Regions from separate parts of the Alteromonas sp. CI.11.F.A3 genome, predicted to be linked through region 2. Evidence: predicted binding sites of a transcription regulator. Region 2 holds the regulator's gene; the other holds the start of a gene.
What was found. The regulator FNR, encoded in region 2, switches genes on or off when oxygen is low (the NO sensors DNR and NnrR bind a similar motif). The targets are predictions, from matches to a motif close to TTGATCTAGATCAA.

Region 1 (4,599 bases), 2.2 Mb from region 2:
CTGAACTATAGGGTTACCGAAAACGGCAAACTTTTTCATTGGATTATTAATAAGGCTGTCTGTCATGGGAATGTCTAACTTCTTTAAATCGATACGAAAGGAAAAACCTGCTGTGTCAGAGACTACACCATATTACCGTATAGGTGGAGAAGATCAGGTACGCCTTTTGGCAAACCGCTTTTATGACAATATGCGTGATGATCCTATTGCGAAGGAGCTTTACGCCATTCATCCTCAGCCAACAGATAGAATTAGAGAAGTGTTTTTTCTTTATTTAAGTTTGTGGTTAGGCGGACCTGACACCTATCAGCAACAATATGGCCACCCACGATTACGCTCACGGCATCTTTCTTTTAGTGTTACACCAGAATTAAAAGACCAGTGGATGTATTGTATGCGCAAAGCCATGCACGAGACTGTTGATGACCTCCCCCTCGCACAGCAACTTCTTAATGCACTCGATCAACTTGCCGAACATATGATTAATAGTAAATAAAAAAGCGCTCCGTTAAATTACGGAACGCTTCAGATTACGATATAAGGTTTTACGCCTTGCTAAGCTGCTTGTTTAAGGCAACTTACCTTATTAAACGAACCTTAGAATGTGTAACCTACTGACAAGGTATAAACCCAAGGGTCGATATCAATATCGTTTACGCTACCTTCTGCACCAACTACGGTAAATGACGCCTCGGTATTAATATCGATGTAACGTACTGACGCATTTACATGCCACTCTTTATCTATTTGATAGTCCATCCCTACTTGTGCAGAAATGCCTACAGAGTTATCTAAAGATAAATCATCAAGCCCCGCTTCCTTATTTGCAGCAGTAAATGATTCATCAAAGATAAAGGTATAGTTTAAACCCGCCCCAACATATGGCTGAAACGCTGAGTTTGCGTCGTTGAAGTAGTAGTTAACGGTAATAGTAGGGGGTAAGTGCGTGACCTCTCCCAATGTGTTACCTGTACCTAGTGGATCGCTTACCGAAAAATTCACGTCGTGAGTAAACGGTGTTGCGGCCAATAATTCAACATTGATATTGTCGGTAATGAAATAGGCAACGTTTAATCCCAACTGGGTATCATTATCGATAGTCAGTGCTACACCTAAATCGCTACCACCTGCAATGATGTTTGAGGTTGACTCGTCGGGCGCTACTGTTGTTAATCCGCCACGAACTAACCAGTCACCCTTTTCATGAGCTGAAGCAAAAGGGGCGGCAAGCGCTAAAGAAATACATATGGCTGAAAGTGTGTGTGTACGCATTGTGTGTCTCTCATGTGTTTAATGATAATGACGACACTGTAAACGTTTAAAAAGAAAATCCTTTGATCCAGCGCAAGGTGGAATCTAGCTATATACCTTGGCAATGAGGGAATTTGATGTGGATCAAGAGATTGGCACCACAGGGAGAAACCATGGTGCAAGATATTACCAGTTTGTAGGCTGAAGCCAGTCGGTTAGTTTTGCTTCCGCACTACCCGGCGCTGGCGTATAGCAATACTCCCATCGGGCAAGTGGTGGCATAGACATCAAGATTGATTCGGTTCTGCCTCCCGTTTGAAGTCCAAACAAGGTGCCTCTATCGAATACCAAGTTAAATTCTACGTAGCGACCGCGGCGATATAGCTGAAAGTCACGCTCTCTTTCGCCGTACGACGTACTCTTGCGCTTTTCTACAATAGGAACATAAGCATCAACGAAACCATTTCCTACCGCTTGCATAAAGTCGAATGACGTTTCAAAACCCCAATCGTTTAAATCGTCAAAGAACAAACCACCTACACCGCGGGTTTCATTTCGATGCTTTAAGAAGAAATAGTCATCGCACCATTTCTTATATTTCCCATACACGTCTTCACCAAAGGGAGCGCATAACTTCTTAGCGGTATTGTGCCAATGCACTACGTCGTCTTTAAAGGGGTAAAACGGGGTTAAATCGAACCCACCACCAAACCACCAAATAGGTGCTTCACCATCTTTTTCGGCGATAAAAAAGCGCACGTTCGCATGAGATGTTGGAATATAAGGGTTATGTGGGTGAATAACCAACGAGACACCCATGGCTTGAAAGTTTCTACCGGCCAGTTCAGGGCGGTTAGCCGTGGCTGACGCAGGCATCTGGCTACCAAACACGTGAGAAAAGTTCACTCCACCCTGCTCTATCACAGCACCGTTTTTGATAACACGAGAACGACCACCACCGCCTTCTTCGCGAACCCACGAATCTTCTTTGAACAGCCCTTTACCATCGGCGAGCTCAAGGGTTTGGCAAATGTTATCCTGTAATGACAGTAAATACGCTTTAACTTGTTCTATCACTTCAGCGGCGTCTTTACCGTCTAACTGTTGATTTATGTGTTGGGGGTCAATCATGATCTTATTATCTCTCCGGTATCGCCGTCACGGATGGTACTGGGTTTAGCGTGGCCACCTACTTCCCCATCAATATAGAAAACACTATCACCAAATATACCGGTTGCTTCTTGCTGGGTAATTGCGGGTTGTTGGCCAGTTAGGTTGGCACTCGTAGATACCAGCGGCTTTCCTAGCTTTTCACATAATGCTCTAACCACTGGGTGGTTACTTACTCGAACCGCTATTTTCTCATGCTTGCCGGTTAACCATAGTGGTGCCGACGCAGACTTAGGTAGCAGCCAAGTATTTGGCCCAGGCCAACTGGACACAATTTCAGTACGTTTGTGCTGAAGTATGGCTTCATCATTGATATAGGGTAATAGCTGAGAATAGTTAGCAGCTATTAAGATTACCCCTTTTTCTATAGGGCGCTGCTTCAACGCTAAAAGGGACATTACAGCCGCTTCATTATCTGGGTCGCACCCTATGCCCATAACCGCTTCGGTAGGGTAAACCAATAAGTCACCATTTTTAAACGCGGTAACAATTGGATCGTTAGTGTCTATTTGCCCCTTGGTCGGGATACTCATTAATGCTTTTCTCTGTAGGTGTTATTTATCGTCTTTTTTGAAGCCACACCCTGGCTGAGGGCAACAAATTTGGCCTTTCTTTTTTATCAGAACGGCCCAGTCACAATCGGGGCATGCTTCATTTACTGGCGTGAAATTTAGCACATAACGACAATGGGGATAATGATCACATGCAAAAAACTGCTTACCGTATTTATTAGTACGTGATGTAAGTTGCCCTTTTTTACACTTAGGGCAAGTAACGTGGGTGTCTTCTTGCTGTTTAATTGGTGAGATATAGTGGCATTCAGGAAAATTGGTACAGCCTATAAACATACCAAAGCGGCCTTTTTTGATAGCCAATGTAGAATCACATTCTGGACAGCTAACGCCATCAAGTACTTTTAATAAGGTGGTTTGTTTATCGTGTAATGGCTTGCTGAAATGACAGTCTGGGTAACCTGTGCAGCCAATAAAAGGGCCTGATTTGCTGTTTTTTATATGCAGTAGTTTACCGCAATCGGGGCAATCACCGAAAGCGTCTTCTAAGGCATGTTCGTGCGCAGAGAAAAGTGAATGATCAATTTTTGACATAAACTAGCACGACATGATGCACATTAGTGCAACACGCCGTCAGGTTCATCAAATAATAAATCTTCCATTTGTGCATAGGCTTTTTCTTTACCTGGTACATTAAACAGTACCATGAGCACTACCCACTTTAGGTCTTCTAAACAAAATTCAGAAGAGTCTATTTCCATTACTCTGTCTATTACCATTTCTCGCGTTGACGCATCTACCACGCCCACCTGCTCTAAAAATAGCAAGAAGCCACGGCACTCTACGTCTAATCGCATTTGCTCTTCATGAGTATAAATGCGACTGAGGCTGGTACTAATCCCTTTACAAAAATAAGGCTTAATATCTGTTTCTTGCAAAGCCGCTAGCTTTTCAAGCCACGCTAATGCTTTGTAGATTTCATCATGATGGAAACCCGCGCGTACCAACTCCTCGGTAAGCTCGTCTTGATCGACTCGAATTTCAGTTTCACTGTGAATGAAGTTTTCAAACAGGTACATGAGGATATCGAACATATTATTTTCCCCTCAATTTAATGTAGCCACCAGGGACAGCGGCTACTAAACCACGCAACTCATATTCTAATAATGATGCCATAACCTCATTAACAGGAGAGGTACAGCGCTGCGCTATAACATCAATAGCGGTGATGTCGTAATCCACACTATCTAATAATTTATCGGTTGCCAAGTTATTCACTTCACTTTTTTTACTTAACGCTTCGCTCTGGCATTCTCTCTCACCAGCAGACACTACAATTTCATCGAAAATGTCATCAACACAGGTAACCAACTTAGCGCCTTGCTGAATTAACCAATGACAACCTTCGGAGTAAGCATGGAAGATACTTCCTGGAACTGCAAATACTTCACGCCCCATATCTGCGGCCAAATTCGCAGTTATCAAGGTGCCACTCTTTATTTTTGCCTCTATTACTAAGGTTCCAAGTGACATAGCCGCAATTATTCGGTTTCTTCTGGGAAAATGCCAAGGCTTGGCAGATATCCCAGGAAAGAACTCGGTAATACAGGCGCCACCAGCGTTTACTATGTCGCGGTGTAGCGATACGTTTTTAGGTGGATAGACT
Region 2 (4,599 bases):
GTCTTCACTGCCTACATTGACTGCCGCAATAATTTCACCATTGTCGGGCCATTCATGGTCTTTTACCAACAATACGGGGGAGGGACATTTTCTAAGTAGGTGCCAGTCTGTTGGAGTGAAAATAACAGAAGCTAAATCGTCATGGCGTTTGGTTGCTTTAACAACCAAGTCTATATTGTTATCTATTACATAATGCACCACAGCTTCAAAGGCGCGGTTGTTCCATTCAACAACAATATCGGTTTTTTCAAACCCTAAATCGCTAAGGGTTTTACGTAACCAACCCGCATGTTCCTTAGTGACCGCATCGCGCATTGCTTCGCGATCATCAGGGCTGAGCATGGTAGTCATATCATAAGATAAATCGTAAACCACCAGCATGGCGGTGACAGAAGCCCCTGTCTTTTTGGCAAGTTCGTATGCACGGCTAAGCGCAGGTTGAGTATCTCTATCGGCTTCAATGACCGCTAAAATACGTTCATACTTAATCATAACCCCTCCAAACATCGTTAGAATTTTGGTTGCTACAATTTAAGTGTAATACCTATTTGCTATTACGTAACTTGTTTTAGATCAAAAGCTTTGAAGATTAGCTATTACAGGCAATATTAGGTGCAACCACAGACGATAAACGTCGTGACATCTCATCAAAATCTAAAATAGTAATGAGTTTACCGTCCACCTGAATAATATTTTCTTTTTGAAAACGGCTTAGTAGGCGACTAATGGTTTCAATAGTTAAACCAAGGTAGTTTCCGATTTCATTTCGCGTCATCGTAAGGTGAAATTCTTTGTTTGAAAATCCACGCTCTTCGAAACGTTGAGAAAGCTGTGAGAGGAAATACAATAGGCGTTCTTCTGCTGAGCGCTTATTAAGCAACATCATGAGGTCATGATCTTGTTTAATTTCCGCACTCATAAAACTCATTATTTGATGTCTTAACTTGGGGAACTGAACTGACATCTCGTCTAGGGTTTCATACGGTAATTCGCACACCATCGCAGTTTCTAATGCCTGAGCATAACTTTGGTGCTTGTTTTCCCGTAATGCGTCAAAGCCGATAATATCGCCAGGAAAGTGAAAACCTGTAATCTGCTCTTCACCATCTGAGTTGGTGACGAAAGACTTAAAAGAGCCGGTGCGTACTGCGTAAAGAGAGTTAAATGTATCTCCCGACTTTACCAGTAAATCACTCTTGTGAAGGGGTTTCTTTCGCTCAATAATATCATCTAAAGATTCAATCTCAGTCTTGTTTAGCGCAACGGGCAAACATAAGTGACTGAAACTGCAATTTTGACAATGAATTGAGAATTGGCTTCCTTTGCTCATAGGTTCAAACTATAAATAGGGTCGACTTAATATAATCTTACTCTTTTGTTTATGAAATTGCTGCATAAATTAAAAAGAGCGCGTAAATAGCCAATATTCCTGAAAAGCATTGCCTTACCACGGGGTGCCTAAAACCGGCTATAAGGTACTGACTACCTGCACTGGCCGCTAGCAAGGTGGGCAGGGTGCCTAACCCGAAAAAGAGCATAATAGCTGCGCCATCAATGGCAGAGCCTGATGCTAATGACCATGTAAGTGTTGAATAAACCAGTCCGCAGGGAAGCCAGCCCCATATAAAACCGTACGGGAGCGCATAGACTGGACTTTTGAACGGTAGGAAGCGTTTAGATAAGGGCTGAATAGCTTTAAATAATCCGCGCCCCATTGCTTCAATGTAATTTAAGCCTTGCCACCACTTACCTAAATAACACGCTAAAAGCAGCAGCATAATGCCACTAATTAAAGACAAAACGGGTTTAGCAATTGGCACAAATTCGGTGGCCATTTGGCCAACAGCGCCTGTAATAGCACCGGCTAACGTATAACTGAGGATACGGCCAAAATTATAAGCAAGGGTGTAGGGCAAAGCGGCTTCATTACTTGGTGTTACTGTGCGTAGTGCAGCAACTATGCCGCCACACATACCCACACAGTGCACGCCGCCAGCAATGCCAATGAAAAAGGCAGAGAATATATTAATCTCTGTCATTGGTTTCTTTGCGTTGTTGCAATTGCTTACGTTGCTCGGCTAGTTTCTTTTCATCACCTGACAAATCATCATCAAACAAAATGCTATAGCCCTGTCTATCAAGGTCTTCAAACTGATTGGTTTTTACCGCCCAGAAAAAGATAACCAGCGCCAACGCAACAATGATGATAGCGATGGGAATTAATACGTAAATGATACTCATATTATTTACTTAATAACCTAGTTGAATTGGTGACCACAATAATACTACTGAGTGACATGCCAACCACGGCCATCCAGGGAGAGAGTAACCCTGACACCGCAAAGGGGAGAATAATAATATTGTAACCTACCGACCATGCGATGTTTTGCTGAATTTTGCGTTTTGCTTGTTGGGCCACTGAAAATAAGGTGGGGACAGACAGTAGACTGTCGCCTAGCAAAATAACATCGGCAGCCGTTTTCGCTACATCGGTGGCGTTTCCTACGGCAACTGCCACATCTGCGCTAGCAAGAACAGGGGCATCATTTATACCGTCGCCCATCATCATGACTTTGCGACCTTGCTTTTGCAAAGTGTGCACTTGAGAATACTTTTGCTCCGGCGACAAGCCACCTTTTGCTATATGAATAGGTAAACTGGCAGTAAGTGTATCAACGTTTTTCTGTGTATCGCCACTTAGTACTACGAGTTGATGTTCATCCAGTGCGGTGAGTGTGGCTAAAGCATCTTGACGCAAACTATCATTTACGCAGAACGCGGCCATTAATACGCCATCGGCACACAAAAACACGTTTGCCGGTATGTCTACTTTTGCGGTGGTTGATAAGTTACAAAATACGGCTGACCCCATGGTGAAAGCCACATTGTTAATCTCACCACTAATGCCGCCACCAGGTGTAACCGTAAATCCATTAATTTTATTAGGTGGGGTTTTGTTCTGTGACTTAACAGCTTCGTTATCGAAGGCACGAGCAATAGGGTGTTCAGAACGAGACTCTAACAAAGCGGTAAGCGCCATTACCTGCACCGGATCTACACCTTTAGCAAACCAGCGCTGTTGTAGCGAGAACTTACCTTCTGTCAACGTGCCGGTTTTATCAAGGGCGATGGTATCAATATCGGTAAGCTGTTCTAACGCATCAGCACGCTTCAATAAAATGCCCTGACGATTCAGCTTCGCCATAGCGCAGGTTAACGCCGAAGGTGTGGCTAAGCCTAGTGCACAGGGGCAGGTTGCCACTAATACAGAGATAGTGATCCAGAAAGCCTCTTCGCTGCCCACGTAAGACCAGTAAACGTAGGTTAATGCAGATATAAGTAACACAGAGAAAACAAAGTAGCGTGAAAAGTTATCGGCAATTTGAGCCGCTTTTGGCTTACTTGCCATCGCGCTGGCTTGTAAGCGTACGATTTGATTGACCAAGGCATGCTTTAAGCTCTGAGTCACTTTAACCGTTAATGTGCCATCTTGGTTTACCGTACCACCATACACTAAATGGCTGGCCGATTTACTAACCGGGTTAAACTCACCAGTCAGCATAGACTCATCAACTGCGGCAGTACCATCTAGCACAATACCGTCTACAGGAATGGTTTCACCGGGCTTCACTAGTACCACATCATCAGGCATTAATAGCTTCGCCAAACACTGAGCAATGCTGCCATCAGTTTCAATTTTTGCGGCCGAGACGGGAATATACTGCATCATGTTGGCAGAAATTTGTGCCGCACGGTGCCTACTTCTATGCTCTAAAAACCGGCTTAAAAGGAGTAAAAAGATAAACATACATATAGATTCAAAATACACTTCACCTTGCTCTAGCAAGGTTGAACGTAAACCTGCAAAGTAGGTACCAAATACCGCAAGGGTGACCGGCACATCCATATTTACGGTTCTTGCGCTTATGGCCTTTAAAGCGCCTAAATAGAACGCGCTACCTGAATAAAGGACAACGGGGGTGGTAAGGGTGAGTGCTACCCAATAGAAGTATTGACGGGTTTCTTGCTCAATGGCACCAAACCAGTCGAAGTAAAGCCCAGCCATTAGCATCATTACCTGCATGGTCATAATGCCGGCTAAACCTAACTTTTTGATAAACGATTTTTGTTCACGTTTATAGCTAGCTTCATGTTCATCGGGGTGGAACGGTGAGCCAACATACCCTATGCGTTTTAATGTGGTGAGTATTTCGCTAAGTTTAATAACACTGGGTTCCCAGGTTATTAATGCGCGGCGCTCTTGAACATTTACGGCTACTTGGGCAATGCCTGATACTTTTGAGAGTTGTTTTTCAATCAACCAACCACACGCGGCACAGGTAATGCCTTCAAGGGTTAGCTGTATTTGTTTGTGTTGGCCTTCATCAAAAACAAATTCTTCTTGAAGGGCGGGATCGTCATATACGTTGAGCGCAGACAATGCATCTAAAATACCATCGTCCGACTTTTGTGCTGGTTCGGTTCTAAACTGGTAATAGTCTTCAAGTCCATTATCAACAATGGCTTGGGCAACTGCTTGGCAACCTGGGCAGCAGAGCTGCCTAGTTTCACCTAATATAACGGCTTCATATTTATGTG

Region 1: a site for FNR is predicted at 1,386-1,399, ahead of R1T43_RS00450 (OmpW/AlkL family protein). Genes of this name have one in related genera too.

What each region holds. Positions count from the first base shown of each region.
Region 1 covers NZ_CP136708.1:110,506-115,104, forward strand. Annotated here, with positions in the region: gene aroE (shikimate dehydrogenase) at 1-39, opposite strand, end outside; gene R1T43_RS00445 (group II truncated hemoglobin) at 65-496, shown strand; gene R1T43_RS00450 (OmpW/AlkL family protein) at 598-1,272, opposite strand; gene hemF (oxygen-dependent coproporphyrinogen oxidase) at 1,438-2,382, opposite strand; gene R1T43_RS00460 (Sua5/YciO/YrdC/YwlC family protein) at 2,379-2,954, opposite strand; gene R1T43_RS00465 (type I DNA topoisomerase) at 2,976-3,527, opposite strand; gene R1T43_RS00470 (DUF494 family protein) at 3,551-4,027, opposite strand; gene dprA (DNA-processing protein DprA) at 4,029-4,599, opposite strand, start outside.
Region 2 covers NZ_CP136708.1:2,550,005-2,554,603, reverse strand. Annotated here, with positions in the region: gene uspE (universal stress protein UspE) at 1-492, opposite strand, end outside; gene fnr (fumarate/nitrate reduction transcriptional regulator Fnr) at 590-1,330, opposite strand; gene R1T43_RS10960 (sulfite exporter TauE/SafE family protein) at 1,380-2,039, opposite strand; gene ccoS (cbb3-type cytochrome oxidase assembly protein CcoS) at 2,026-2,241, opposite strand; gene R1T43_RS10950 (heavy metal translocating P-type ATPase) at 2,243-4,599, opposite strand, start outside.